2 regions of the Billgrantia tianxiuensis genome follow, and region 2 is predicted to be linked to the other one. Evidence: riboswitches for the same ligand, from Rfam matches in the RefSeq annotation. Region 2 holds a riboswitch; the other holds the start of a gene.

Region 1 (7,386 bases), 2.5 Mb from region 2:
GTTACGCACCCCTGAGGTTGGTCGTTATGGCGCCTTCTGGCAAATGCTCAGACGGTGCGCGGCATGGCGCGGGGCTTGAGCCAGGCGATCGTCAGGCTGACCAGAGTCGAAGCCACCAGTGCCCCGAGGAAGGGCGGCAGCGTGGGAATGCTATCGGGAAAGCTCGCCGCCAACACACCCGCCGCAGCGCTGCCGTATGCCACCCAGCCCGGCAGAATCGCGCCGAGCATGCCCGCCACGCCTCCCGCCACTGCCGCCAGCGGCGTCATACGCTGCCACAGTCCCAGCAGCACCGGCACCACGATGGCGGCACACAGCAGATCGGCGATCAGGAACAGCCGCAGCACCGAGAGCCCTTGCAGCGCCACGATCACCACCGGCACCATCAGCACCACGGTGACCAGCCGCGCCGCACCGATGGATAACCCTCGCCTGCCCGACCCCGCCACCGCCAGCGAAGCAATACCGTTCTGCAGGGTATCGACGCTGGAGGCGACCAGAGTGACCGCCAGTACCAGGGCCGGCAACGCCAGCCAACCCGGCGCTTCGGCCAACAGGGCAAAGAAGGGAATCGGCGGCTCGCCGAGCGACACGCCACTCATCGCCGCCAACATGCCAAGCCCACCCACCAGGGCGACCACCGCCACGGTGGTCGCCCCGCCCAGCCAGGCACCGCGGTTGAGGGCACGCTCGTCGCGAGCCGCCCAGACCCGCTGCCAGTAACCTTGATGGAACAGGTTGGCCGCGGTCACGGCGATGATCAGCGTCAGCGCCACGCCCAGCGCGCTGCCGACGGGAATGGCCGGCAAGGCCGCCTGGACAGGCATTTCGGGCAGGCGTACGAGCGCCACGCCGCCCACCACCAGCAACAACACGATCAGCAGCCAGGCCTGCCAGCGATCCGTGGCCAGGCTCGCACGCAGCCCACCGATGGCGGTATAGAGCAGCGTGGTCACGGCCACGCCGATCACCACCAGCGCGGGGGGCACGTCGGAAAGCAGCGCGGTGATCGCCCCGATGGCGGTCAGTTCGGCGGCAAGAAAGCAGGCCATGTAGAGAATCGAGATCAGCGATACCCAGCGGCGCACGCCGGCGCCGTAGCACGCCTCGGCGAACTCGCCGATGCTGCGCCCTTCAGGCAGGTGGCGACGAATCGCGGGGCCGTAGAGCCCCAGCACGATGAACGGCAGCGCTGAACCGATGGCGTAGCCCGCCAGCGCCACCGGGCCGACGAAGGCACCGATCTCCGGCGGCGCGAAGAGGATCCATGCTCCCATCCCAGAAGCCAGGAACGACAACCCCAAGGTCGAGGCAGACTGGGAATTGCGGGCGGTGACGTAGTCGTCGAGGGGGCCGTCGGCCCGGCGAGCCCGCAGGCCCAGTAGCGCAAAGCATAGCAGCGCCGCGCCGAGTACGGCAGACGTCAGGTATGACATGTCGCACTTCCTCCGCCGGCATGAACCGGATCAGGTTCCAGGGTCAGCGTAGGCGCTCTCTCAGCCTCGCCGCAGCGAGACTCCCCTGGCGACAGTGAATGAATTTTTCTTCGCAAGGCTCAAGCTGGCCCCATACGGGCCGATATGACCTCGAGCCCCTGGAATGATATAACTGATATAACAGCGAAAAAACCAGACACTCCTCCCCGCAGGGAACCTGTCATGCCATTCAGCGAAGCCAAGGAACACGCCCCAGGGCGCCTTCATCACATCTTTGCCGACCCCTACTCCGCTTTCGACAACCTGGCCGTCGAGCGCCAGTTGCACCTGCGGGTCGCACTGCAGGCGCTGGTCTGCGAGCCATTGGCTGGCGGCCATCTGACGCTGCGCGTCATCCATGGCTGGGAGAACGGAGGCTTCGACCCGGCCGACCTGGCCCATAGCGACAAGCGCATTGCCTCACTCGACGAACTCGATCGGGTGCGCCTGCACTTCCAGCAGGCCTTCGAGAAAGCCGCCCCATTACCGCATGACGAGACGTCGTTGCTGGCCGGGCCGCTGGCCGAGGCCATCGCTGCCGCCGAGGCCAAAGGGCAGGTGCTCGACGAAGAGACGCGCACCATTCCCGCCCGCTGGCCCGCCTTCGAGCGTGGCCTTTCGCTGTACACCTTCTTCAAGGTCTATCACCGCCTGACTTACGGCGAGGACGACAGCTACCGCTCGATCCACTGCCAAACACCGGATGGCGCTCGCGAGATTCACGAGTTCCATCTCGAGGAGGGCGAGTTCGCCGTGGTGTGCCCCGCCGAGGGCGCATCCGGTGACAGCGTACTCGTTCTACACGTCAGCCAGCTCGAGCCGGTACTGATGCTGTTGGAGGCGTGCCGCCACCTGGCCCCTACACGCTGAGCCCTCGCTTCTCTTCTCACTTCTCCCTCGGCACCCGTCCCATCAGGTAGAACTCAGGGTTGGGCGGCGTGCCGGTGAGGGTGACCAGGCGGTTGGAGAGGCCGAAGAAGGCGGTGATGGCGCCGATATCCCAGATGTCGTCATGGGTGAAGCCGACCTCGGTGAGACGCGCCTGCCATTCGTCGGTGAGTTCCCCTACCTCCAGGCCGCAGTGCAGGGCGAAATCGAGCATCACTCGGTGACGTTCGCTGAGCGGCGCGGTGCGGTGGTTGATCGCCACTTGGTCGGCCAGCAGCGGATCCTTGCTGTAGATGCGCACCAGCGCGCCGTGGGCTACCACACAGTAGAGGCAACGGTTGCGGGCACTGGTGGCCACCACGATCATCTCCTTCTCCGCCTTGGTGAGGGTGTCGGACTCCCGTTCCATCAGCGCATCGTGGTAGGCGAAGAAGGCGCGGAACTCGTCGGGACGATGCGCCAGCATCAAAAAGACGTTAGGCACGAAGCCGGCCTTCTCTTGCACGGCGAGAATGGCATCGCATATGTCTTCGGGCAGGTCCTGGATCGATTCGGGTACCGGAAAGCGGCTGAGTGGTGCTGGCATGGCGTTATCTCTTGTCGTTGTCACTTCGCTCATGTCAGTTAACGTTAACGTCAACGAAATGTCCATGCATATCGGCCCTACCCCGTTCAAGCCTTCTCCAGCAATGAGCGCGTCACCACCCGGTTGCGGCTAAGTTCCTTGGCCTCGTACATCGCCTGGTCTGCCTGACGATACAGCGCCATGGCCGAGGGCGCCTGACGGTAGTCGCTGCAGCACACCAGCCCGAAGGAAGCGGTCACGACGCCATGGCGCGATTTCTTATGCGGGATCTGCAATTGCTGGAGAGAATGACGAAAGCGTTCGAGGGCAAACTGCCCCGCTTCCAGCGAATCGGCTTCCAGCAGAATGCCGAACTCCTCCCCTCCCAGGCGGAACAGCCTGTCACCGGCCCGGCGAAAGTGCGCCCTGAGCAGCTTGCTGACCTCGATCAGCACCTCGTCGCCGGCCTGGTGGCCATAGGTATCGTTGAACAACTTAAAGTCGTCGATATCCATCATGGCGAACAACAGCGGTTTGTCGTCGCGCTGATGGCGCAGAATCTCCTCGCTGAGCAACGTCTCGAACTGGCGCCGGTTGAGCAGCCCCGTCAGCGGATCCGTTCGCACCATGGCGGCCAGCCGCTGGTTGGCTTCCTCCAGTTCCTGGGTGCGCTCATTTACCTGGGTCTCGAGCTGCTGACTGAGGGAGCGCTGCAGCTCGTAGGTTTCGCGTTCCGCCGCCAGCTTGGCCCGCTTCAGCCGGCTGATCTTGCAGGCCAGACCGAAGGCCAGCAGCAGGAAGCCAAAGGCCGCACCCAGCTCCAGCGCATACTCGCTGACGATGCCATAAGGCACGAAACCGCCCAGCCGCAAGCAGTAGACCACGCTGCCCACCAGCAAACCGCCCCAGGCCACCAGGAAGACCCGCGCCAGGCTGTCGCGCCGATGCCCGAGCCAGATGGCGGTGCCAAGCAGCAGCAGCGCGTAAACGATACCCAGCGGAACCAGGGCGCGCAGTACCCAGGCGAAACGGTCGGCGAAGACCGGCAGCACGGACAACAGAATCAATCCCGTCAGCCACGCGAATAGCCGGGCCAGGCGCGGCGCCTGTTGTCGCAGGTTCAGGTAATCGATGCTGAATAGGGTCAAGGCGCCGTACAGCAGACCGGCACTCAACAGCAGCATCTGCTGATTGAAGCGCGGCCACTCCGGCCACAGGAACTGGTAGCCGAACCCTCGCAGGGTGAAGTTGAACAGCAGGAAGGCGCCCAGGTAGAGCACGGAATGCAGAAAAGCCCGCTCGCGTGTGGCGATAAAGGTCAACAGGTTGTAGATCAGCAGCGCCAGAAGTCCGCCATAGAGCAGGCTGTAGGCCATCAACTCGCCCTGGGTGCGCTCGAGGAAGCTGACATCGTCCATCAACAGCAGCGGAGTGGCGGGTATTAGTCCATCGTGGCTCGAGAGGCGCACGAGGACCTGGCGTGTCTCTTCCGGCCCCACATGGAGCGGCAACACGAAGGAGCGATGCCCAATGGGACGTGAAGCAAACGGGCGGCGGCTACCGGTATGCCACTGCTGTACCACCCTGCCCTGCTCGTCCACCGCATAGGCGTCGACGAAATCGGGCAGCGGCGAGGCCAGTTCGAGCAGTCGCCGCAGGGGGCCGGAGAGCCGTTCTGTATTTCCAGCCTCAGCCACCAGGCCGAATCGGTGAAACCGAACTTGGGCGTCTCCTGCTGCAAGGGCTGCCAGGGTAGTGTTGCGCTCGCCTCCAGCACCTCGTCGATGCCGAGCCGATTCGCTTCGTCCTCGAACACCGACACCTGCGGAGCGGGATTGAGAGTGGTGGCAGGCTCGGTAATGTCGATGGCAGCCTGAGCCTGCCACGCAGGCAGCCAGGCAAATAGCCAGAAAAGAACGGCCATCCCTTTGGCCAAGCCGGCTGGCATCCCGGCAAGCGCGTAGCGCATGGGCACAAGGCCTCCATGATCGTGTCCTTACGATCCCTACACCTTAGCATCATTAGGGCGGCACCACTGCGCCGCAACGAGCACCTACGCAAAGGCCCCGCCTCTGGGACGGGGCCTCGACTTCCTCGTGGGACTTCGTCAGCTCAACGAGATGGTGCTGTTGATGCCGCTGGAGACGTTCTCCGGCTCGAACCAGCGTGCGGTGACAGTCTTGGTCTGGGTCCAGAACTGGATCGCCTGCTTGCCGTTGGGGCCCAGGTCGCCCAACTTCGAGCCGCGCGAGCCGGTGAAGCTGAAGTAGGCCACCGGCACCGGAATCGGCACGTTGATGCCGACCTGGCCGACGTCGATGTCGGTCTCGAAGCGGCGCGCCACCCAGCCGGAGTTGGTGAAGATCGAGGTGCCGTTACCGTTGGGGTTGGCATTGATGAACTCGATCGCCTCATCCAGGGTATCGACACTGACCACGCACAGCACTGGGCCGAAGATCTCCTCGCGGTAGATAGTCATCTCCGGCTTCACGTCGGCAAACACGGTGGCACCGACGAAGTTGCCGTCCGGGTAGCCCTCCACCTGGCAGCCGCGGCCATCGACCAACAGCTTGGCGCCCTCTTTCTCGCCGGCGTCGATCAGGCGTACCACGCGGTCGCGGGCGGCCTTGGAGACCAGCGGGCCGAGATCGGCGTCACGCTGGGTGCCCGGCCCCACCTTCATGTTGCGCGCCCCCTCGACGATATCGTCGAGCCATGCCTTGGCCTCGCCCACCAGCACCACCACCGAGTTGGCCATGCAGCGCTGGCCGGCAGCGCCGAAGGCGGAGCCCAGCAGGTTGTTGATCGCTTGGCTGCGGTTGGCGTCGGGCATCACGACACAATGGTTCTTGGCACCCATCATCGACTGTACCCGCTTGCCCGCCTCGGAGGCGCGGCGGTAGATGTGGGTGCCCACGTTGGTGGAGCCGATGAAGGAGAGCGCCTTGATGTCGGGGTGGTCGCAGATCTGGTTGGCCACGTCGGGGCCGCCGTGCACCACGTTGAGCACGCCGGCCGGCACGCCCGCCTCATGGGCCAGCTCGACCAGGCGCATGGTGGAACTGGGGTCCTGCTCGGAGGGCTTGAGCACGAAGGTGTTGCCGGCGGCGATGGCCAGCGGGAACATGAAGCAGGGCAGCATGATCGGGAAGTTGAAGGCGGTGATGCCGGCGCCCACCCCCAGCGGCTGGTTGAGGGTGTAGACGTCGACCTCGCTGGCCGCGTTTTCGGCTAGCTCGCCGAGCTGCAGCGAGGTGATGGAACAGGCGTGCTCTACCACCTCCAGGCCACGGCCTACCTCGCCGGCAGCGTCGGGCAGCGTCTTGCCGTGCTCCTCGGTGATCAGTGCGGCAAGCTCCTCGGTATGCTCACGAATCAGCGCCTGGAACTTGAGCATGATGCGCATGCGCTTGGCCAGCGGTGTCTTGCGCCACTCCTTGAACGCGGCCTTGGCACTGGCCACGGCGCGATCGACCTCCTCGGCGGTGCAGAACGGCACCCGCGCCACCACTTCCTGGGTAGCGGGATTGACGACGTCTCGCCACTCCTGGCTCTTGGAGGGGACGGCCTGGCCGTCGATGTACATGGAAATTTCGCGAACGGACATGGCGGTATTCTCCTGTCGTGCTTGTCATCGTTATAAGGCTGAGCCGGGTTAGACTTTATGTGTAGAAATACACGAAATATGATTAATTTGAGTCTATAGACCCGCCCGCCGGCGTGACAATGCGTACTTATTCACAAGATTTGTGCAAAAATGCACAACCAACCTCGCGTACAGAGTGGGCCAATGCTCGACTGGCAGGACATCCAGATCTTTCTCGAAGTGGCACGCAGCCAGCGACTCACCGACGCCGCCCGGCGCCTGGGGCTGGACCACTCCACACTGTCGCGGCGCACCCGTCGCTTCGAGCAGAAACTCAATACCCAGCTCTTCGAGCGTAGCACCCATGGCTACCATCTGACCGAGGCCGGCCAGCAGCTGCTTGCACATGCCGAAGAGATGGCGCGCCACGCCTTCGAGGCGGGCGAGAGCCTTTCCGACAAGAACCGCCAGCTCAGCGGCCAGATTCGCCTGGGCGTGACCGAAGGCTTCGGCACCTGGGTGATCGCCCCGCTGCTCTCGGCCTTCTGCGAGCGCCACCCGGGGATCACCCTGGATCTGTTGGCCCTGCCGCGGGTGGTCAACCTGAGCCGTCACGAGGCCGATCTGGCGATCACCGTGGAGCGCCCGGCAAGCCAGGGGCTGGTCATCTCGCGGCTGTGCGACTACCGCCTGCGTCTCTACGGCAGCCAGAGCTACTTCCGCCGCCATGGCCGCCCGGCACGGCTCGACGAACTGGGCCGCCACCGGCTGATCGGCTACGTCGACGACCTGATCTTCAGCGAGCAGTTGAGCTACCTCGACCCGCTGCTCGATCCTGCGGTGGTGGGCACAACACCGCATTTCTCGATTCG
Region 2 (7,386 bases):
ATCGTGCAGCTCGCCGAGCAGGGAGGCGAGCCGGTCGGCGTGCTGGGCCAAGTGGCGCGTCAGGGATCTACGCTGCATGCAAGACGAACGCCACTCCATGCTGTCGGACAGCGCCCTGACGCGCTTGCGGCCATTGGCCTGCAGGTAACGATCGATGTCGAGTACCGGTTCGATGGCCATGACCTCGGGAGCCGAGCCGGGATCGTCATGTGACAGGCGGTAGATAGCCCCGGCCTTGACGTCGGCATACAGCAGATCGGCGGCGCAGCGTTGCAGTGCCTGCTGGAACAGCAGGGCAATGAGCGTACGGCATCCGCCTACGTCCAGGGTGACTGTGAGGGAAGGAGTATCGAACTGCTGGCGGTAGAGGGTATCGGCCAAGGCATCGGCGTATTCGGCGCAACGTCGCGGCTCGTCCGAGGGAAGGCTGGGATATGCCTCGATCCTGGTATCCCTGGGCAGCTCATGGCGCAACAGGATCACCAGCCGTTCGGTCGCCTGTGGCGATGAGTGGCATGGTATCAATACGATTCGCTGTGGACGCAATTGCAGTATCGGGATCAGGCTTGCCTCGGGGCGCTCTGTTACCAGCGCGACGTGCAGATGTGGCATGGACTCGCTCCCCTGGTCTCCATCTCCCTACAGGCTACATCCGAGCGCTCCGTGCTGTCGCCTGCGACGGCAAAAAAACACGCCGGCCACTTGGGCCGGCGTGTGTCAGGCGAAGGACAATCACACCTCCTTGTAGAGTTCCGCGCCCTGCTGGCGGAACTTCTCCGCCTGCTCCTCCATGCCCTTCATCACCGCATCGGCGTCGCCGGTGAGGCCGTGCTCGGCGGCGTAGTCGCGCACTTCCTGGGTGATCTTCATGGAGCAGAACTTGGGGCCGCACATGGAGCAGAAGTGGGCCACCTTGGCGGAGTCCTTGGGCAGGGTCTCGTCGTGGTACTCGCGGGCAGTGTCCGGGTCCAGGCCGAGGTTGAACTGGTCCTCCCAGCGGAACTCGAAGCGCGCTTTGGACAGGGCGTTGTCGCGGCGCTGGGCGGCCGGATGGCCCTTGGCCAGGTCTGCCGCATGAGCGGCGATCTTGTAGGTGATGATGCCGGTCTTGACGTCATCCTTGTTGGGCAGGCCGAGATGCTCCTTGGGGGTGACGTAGCACAGCATAGCGCAGCCGAACCAGCCGATCATCGCCGCGCCGATGCCGGAGGTGATGTGGTCATAGCCCGGGGCGATGTCGGTGACCAGCGGGCCGAGGGTATAGAAGGGCGCCTCGTCGCAGTACTCCAGCTGCTTGTCCATGTTCTCCTTGACCAGGTGCATGGGCACGTGGCCGGGGCCTTCGATCATCACCTGCACGTCGTGCTTCCAGGCGATGCGGGTCAGCTCGCCGAGGGTCTTGAGCTCGGCCATCTGCGCCTCGTCGTTGGCGTCGGCCACCGAGCCGGGACGCAGGCCGTCGCCCAGCGAGAAGGCCACGTCGTACTGCTTGCAGATCTGGCAGATCTCCTCGAAGTGGGTGTAGAGGAAGCTCTCCTGGTGGTGGAACAGGCACCACTTGGCCATGATCGAGCCACCACGGGAGACGATGCCGGTGACGCGCTTGGCGGTCAGCGGCACGTAGCGCAGCAGCACCCCGGCGTGGATGGTGAAGTAGTCCACGCCCTGCTCGGCCTGCTCGATCAGGGTGTCGCGGAACACCTCCCAGGTAAGATTCTCGGCCACGCCGTTGACCTTCTCCAGGGCCTGGTAGATCGGCACCGTGCCGATCGGCACCGGCGAGTTGCGGATGATCCACTCGCGGGTCTCGTGGATGTTCTGGCCGGTGGAGAGGTCCATGATGGTGTCCGCCCCCCAGCGGATGCCCCAGGTCATCTTGTCGACTTCCTCCTCGATGGAGGAGGTCACCGCCGAGTTGCCCAGGTTGCCGTTGATCTTCACCAGAAAGTTGCGGCCGATGATCATCGGCTCGGACTCGGGGTGGTTGATGTTGCAAGGGATGATGGCCCGGCCGGCGGCTACCTCGGCGCGCACAAACTCCGGCGTGATCTCTTCGGGTAGCCTGGCGCCGAAACCCTGGCCCGCATGCTGATGGCCGAGGATGCGCTCCACCTCGGCGGTGCCCAAGGCCTGGCGGCGCTGGTTCTCGCGGATGGCGATGAACTCCATCTCCGGCGTAATGATGCCCTGGCGGGCGTAGTGCAGTTGGGTGACGTTCTTCCCGGGCTTGGCGCGGCGCGGCGTGCGGGTCAGGTCGAAGCGCAACTGGGCCAGGGTCGGGTCGTTGGCGCGGCGCTTGCCGTACTCGCTGGTGGGGCCGTCGAGGAACTCGGTGTCGCCGCGCTCGTCGATCCAGGCGCGGCGCAGCTCGGGCAGGCCGCGGCGCAGGTCGATTTCGGCCGCCGGGTCGGTGTAGGGGCCGGAAGTGTCGTAGACCAGCAGCGGCGGGTTCTGCTCATCCGGGCCCATGCCGGAGGTCTTGGTCGGCGACAGCGAGATCTCGCGGAAGGGCACGCGGATGTCGGGCCGCGAGCCCTCGACGTAGACCTTGCGCGAGCCGGGCAGCGGCTGGATGGCGGCCTCGTCGACCTTGGCGGTCTCGGCGAGGAAGTGGGCGGTCTTGCTCATGGTAGGGATCCTTGGTGCATTGTTGTCGGTGAGTCAGAGGCTGCGGTCGAGCCCCATCTGCCAGAAATCGATCTCGAGCCGTGTGGCGTCGCGGAAAACCTCGACGAGCTCGTCGAAGCGTGCCGGGGTGACATCGGCCAGTCGGGTGTCGAGCCATTCGAGCTCGGCGCGCATGGCGGCCTGGAACTCCTCGCTCTCGTACATGGCGATCCAGGCCTCATAGGGATTGGCGTCGCCGCGTACGGTGGAGTCTTGGGCGTTCAGCCAGTTGGCGATCTCGCCGTAGCCCACTAGGCAAGGGGCAAGTGCCACATGCAGATCTAGCAGGTCGCCACGGTTACCGGTATCCAGCACGTAGCGGGTATAGGCCATGGTGGCCCGCGCCTCGGGTAGCGCGGCCAGTTGCGACTCAGTGATGCCCCACTCGCGGCAGTAACCCACGTGCAGGCCCAGTTCCACGTCGACGATGGCCTTGAGCCCCTCGTGGGCCTGGCGCAGATCGGCCAGGGTGCGGCTCTTGTAGGCGGCCAGCGCGTAGGCTCGGGCGAAGTGGATCAGAAACAGGTAGTCCTGCTGCAGATAGTGGCGAAAGGCGTCTTCGGGAGGGTGCCGGTGCCCAGGCCGCGGACGAAGTCGTGCTCGATGTAGGCGCGCCATTCGTCGTGGCAGGCGCGGGTCAGGTCGGTGAAGCGATAGCCCATCTTGCCTCCGGGTGTGAACGGATCCGGAGCGGGGCGAAGGGGAGAAGAGTGGGTCAGGGCTGAGAAGGGGGGACTGGCGCCCTGGCCACCGCTTGATTCCTACGCCGGTACGAGCCGGATCAGGTTCAACGGGCCCCGCCGTGACGACGCGTCTGAAGCAGACATGTCGTATGGCGATCTCAGCCGGTTCCACCGGCACCCCGTCAAGCGTTGTGGCCAGTCTAGCAGGTCGGCGGCCGGTTTCCAGCCATACGGGCCACTTGGCTCATTCGGCCTGCACCTCCAGCCGTTCGAACCAGGTCCCGCTATCGGGCAATGTCAGCTCGCTGGCGGGTTGGCCGCTGGCGTACCACGATCGGGCATTGCGTAGCTGCCAGCGGCGGCGTTCGCCATCCAGCTCGATGCCCAGCCGCAGGGGCCCGTAGCGGGCAAAGGCGCGGCCGGCCAGCTGCGAGTCGCGCAGGGCTAGATTGGCGAGCAGTTCCAGGCGTGTGCCGGCCTGCACGGCGAGGTTCTCCAGCCGTACGGTGTCGTCGTTCAGCATGACCCGTGCCTCTCCGCGTACCTCGCCGAGGGTGAGGCGTTCGCGCAACCAGCGTTGCTCGCGGGCGGCATCGACGAGCAGATTGACCAGCAGGCCGCTGTCGCGCATGGCCAGTTCCAGTTGGGCGTCGAGTTCCAGCGGCCGCTCCCAGCGCATGCGCCCCTCGGGCAGCTCGAGCCGCGCCCACCAGCCGTGGCTGAGGCTGCCGCCGGCGTCCGCCAGGCGCACGCCGTCGAGACTGAGCCGCGAGCCGGAGACGTCGAAGTCGAGACTCTCCAGGTCGCCGTCGGCAAGCCGGGTCTCCAGGTGCAGAGCGCCCTCGAGGGTCTGCTCGTGCAGGGCGAGCCGGGCATCCGGTGCATGTAGCGTCAGCCGGCCGCTGGCGCGCATGCCTTCGAGCTGCAGATGGGTGGCGAGACGTGCCTGGCCGCCCAGCAGCTCGATGGCGCCGCCCTGGGGCAGGTAGGCGTTGAGCGCGGCGAGATCCGCTGCCGCCAGGTGGGGAAGATCGATGCGCGTACTTAGTTCGCGCAGCCCTTCGGGCAGATCGAAATGGCGTGCCCGGCTGTGAATGTTCAGCAGCCGGCCCTCGATCAGTGCGCCTTCGCCCGCCTGACGGCGCAGGCCGAAGCGGGGCAGCGACAGGCTGAACTCGGCGCCGGGGTCGTTGACCGTCACGATCAGCGAGCCGTCGCCGAAGGCCTCGTAGTGCAGGAAGCGGGCGCCGAGCCGCTCGGAGTGAACGCGCAGCTGGCTGCCGGGCATGGCTTCGCCGTCGGCGAAGTGCAGGTCGGCGCTCAGGCGCCCGCCGCCCTGAATGGCCAGGCCGTGCTCGTCGGGCAGAAAGGCGTTGAGAAAGCCGAGCCGGTCGAGCAGGCCGTCCAGCCGCAGCGTGCCGGATAGCGGCCGGCGTGGCGCTTCGCTGGCGGGCCAGTCGAAGCCGCCCTGGAGCCTCGCCTGGCGAACCGCCAACTGGGTACGCAGGGGCTCGCCGCCGTTCGTCGCGGCGTTCAGGGTCAGGCGGCTGCCGGAGAGATCGAGGTGCTGGCGGGCGGGGTGAAGGTCGCGCAGCACGAGGCTCACGTCCAACTCGCCGTCGAACGCTTCCTGCAGCAGGCGGCCACGAATGGCATCCCCCGTCAGGGTAGCCCGCCCCTGGGCACGCTCCCCGGCGATCACGAGCTCCCCATCGCTGGCGGCCCGGCCGCCGTGCAGCCGTAGCAGTGCCGTTGGCGGCAGATAGGCATCGAGCACGCTGACGTCGGGGATGCGCGCGCCGCGCCATTCGATCTCTGCGGTGGCGGGGGGTGTGGCCTGTGGGCTCGCCCGAGCGGTGGCGGCAAGCGCGAGGTGCTCGGCCTGGAACAGTCGGTGACCATCGCTGAGGCGGGTGAGGTCCACTTCACCGAAGACGAGCTCCATGCTTGCCTCGGGGTCGGGCTCGCCGGGCCTGAGCACGAGATGCGCGCGGCCGTCGCCGCGGGCGTGAAAGCCGAGAAAGCGGGCTCCCAGCGCTTCGGAGTGGACGTCGAGCCGGCTGCCCGGCAGCGGCTGGCCATCGCGCACCTGGAGCGTGCCATCGAGTCGGCCGCCGCCCTGCAGGGCAAGACCGCGCCCATTGAACAGGTCGGTGAGGAAGGGGTCGAGCACGCCGAGATTGGCGACATGGCCGCGTAGTTCCAGTTCCGCTTGCCATGGGGTTTCGCCATCGAGCAGGGCGTCATCATCCAATTCGCGCCAGGCCAACGGCGAGTGAAAGCGGGCGACGGGCAGCGCAAGCGATGTGGTGAGCGGCTGCGCCTCGCCAGGGGCGGCGGCTTCCAGGTCGAAGCGGGTACCGGAAACGTCCACCGCGCCACCTTCGACGTCGAGTTCGGCGATGGGCAGCTGCAGGCCCAGCCGGCCGGTCAGCGGCTGCTCCCCGAGGCGCACCGAGATGGCCTCTCCGGCGAGATCGAAGCCGCCGGTGAGGTGCTCGGCGTCGTAGCTGAGTCCGCCTTGCAACCTGGCCGTGCCCCCTTCCAGCGTCAACGGTACGGGGGTGGCAGATAACGCTGGAAGGCGGCGATGTCGTATGCCTCGGCGTTGCGCCAGTTCAGTTCGGCGCGCAGCAGTTCGTCCGGCGGGGCATGCAGGCGCAGCTCAGGGGTCTCCAGCGCCAGCCGGAACCCTTCGCCGCCGAGCAGGGGGCGAGCCGAGGCAGCAGGAGAGGGTTCCGGTGTCGCCTCGACCATCTGGATGTCATCGAGTTCGAGGGCCAGGCGCGCGCTCTGTGCCACCTCGACCTCGACGGCACCGGAGCCGTCGATGCGGTAGAGCGCCCCCGCTTCCAGCCAGTGGCGCTCATCGAGCTGCACGCTCAGGCGAGGGGAATCCAGGCGCAGACGGCTACCCGGTTGGACCTCGCCGCGCTCGATGGCGATGTCGCCGGTGAGATCGCCGCGCCCGTCGATCTCGAGCCAGCCCAGCGCCGCAAGGTAGGGGTTGAAGACGTCATAGGCGTCGCTGCGTCCGGCCAGCGTGAGGGTGCCGGAGACGAAGCGTGTCGCCTCGCCGCCGGGGTGCTCGGCCAGCCTCAGCGGTGCCAGGCGCAGGTCGGCGTCAAGCGTTACGCATTCCACCAGTGCGGTGTCGTCATGCAACACCGTGCCCTCGTCCAACTGCAGCGAGGCGCGCTCGGCGCCGATCTCGCCGGCGCGCCAATGAACGCCGGCCAGCTCCAGGGTGCCGCTGCCCTGCAAGCGGTAGGCGTCGAGGCCGGCCTGGCGGATGCCCTCGGCTTCCAAGGTATGGATGCTGACTTCATGGTCGAGCAGGGGAGTGAGAGCGAAACGCAGGCTGGCGCGTTCGGCCGCCAGCGTGAAGCGCCGCTCGGCGGTGCGGCCGGTCAGGTGCAGTTGGGTGACCTCGAGGTGGCCGGGAAAGAGCGTCCAGGCACGCTCCCACTCGAGCGAGAGACGCGGCGAACGCTCGAGCTGATCGCGGCCCCAGGCGCTGGCGAGCAGGGCATTGGCGGTGGCGAGATAGAGCGCGTAGAGCAGTGCCAGAAACAGCACGAGCCAAGTCAGCGCCTTGAGCGGCCTGGGCAGGATCATGGATGGCGTACTCGTCCTTGAGGCATTCACCCCCTGCGCATGAACGGCGGCGGCGTTTAGTAGAGCCGAAACTCCCGGTGGTTCGGTACGCCCTGTTGCTCCTCGATGACCTTGCGGTAGCGCTTGTACTCCCACTGGTACTGGGCCGGGTCCAGGGCGATGGCGTCTTCCACGCAGGCGTTGACGCCGGTGGCCGACTGCTCCTCGTCGGTGGCATAGACGCGCTCGTCGGCGGCGAGGAAGTGGATGGCGAAGCCGCGCCCGGGGATGCGCCGGGCCACGCCGGTGACAACCCGGGCATCGGTGCGCGCCACCAGCTTGGGCAGCAGGGTCGCGGTGTAGGCCAGGCGATGATAGAAGGGGGCGAATACACCGCTACCCCAGTCGGGTTCCTGGTCCGGCAGGATGCCAACGGCCT

What was found. A riboswitch is a leader RNA that binds a small molecule or an ion and turns the genes downstream of it on or off. The one in region 2 is predicted to bind thiamine pyrophosphate.
Region 1: linked by a shared signal. The riboswitch ahead of EKK97_RS18970 (sodium:solute symporter family transporter) and the one ahead of tenA (thiaminase II) in region 2 are both predicted to bind thiamine pyrophosphate.

What each region holds. Positions count from the first base shown of each region.
Region 1 covers NZ_CP035042.1:4,080,258-4,087,643, forward strand. Annotated here, with positions in the region: gene EKK97_RS18970 (sodium:solute symporter family transporter) at 48-1,436, opposite strand; TPP riboswitch at 1,426-1,533, opposite strand; gene EKK97_RS18975 (hypothetical protein) at 1,659-2,345, shown strand; gene EKK97_RS18980 (peroxidase-related enzyme) at 2,362-2,949, opposite strand; gene EKK97_RS18985 (GGDEF domain-containing protein) at 3,036-4,346, opposite strand; partial or broken gene EKK97_RS26175 (7TMR-DISMED2 domain-containing protein) at 4,428-4,897, opposite strand; gene EKK97_RS18990 (CoA-acylating methylmalonate-semialdehyde dehydrogenase) at 5,036-6,535, opposite strand; gene EKK97_RS18995 (LysR family transcriptional regulator) at 6,719-7,386, shown strand, end outside.
Region 2 covers NZ_CP035042.1:1,518,329-1,525,714, forward strand. Annotated here, with positions in the region: gene EKK97_RS07120 (PDDEXK family nuclease) at 1-612, opposite strand, end outside; gene thiC (phosphomethylpyrimidine synthase ThiC) at 733-2,628, opposite strand; partial or broken gene tenA (thiaminase II) at 2,662-3,329, opposite strand; TPP riboswitch at 3,409-3,542, opposite strand; gene EKK97_RS07135 (translocation/assembly module TamB domain-containing protein) at 3,595-5,877, opposite strand; gene EKK97_RS07140 (AsmA family protein) at 5,901-6,968, opposite strand; gene EKK97_RS07145 (lysophospholipid acyltransferase family protein) at 7,025-7,386, opposite strand, start outside.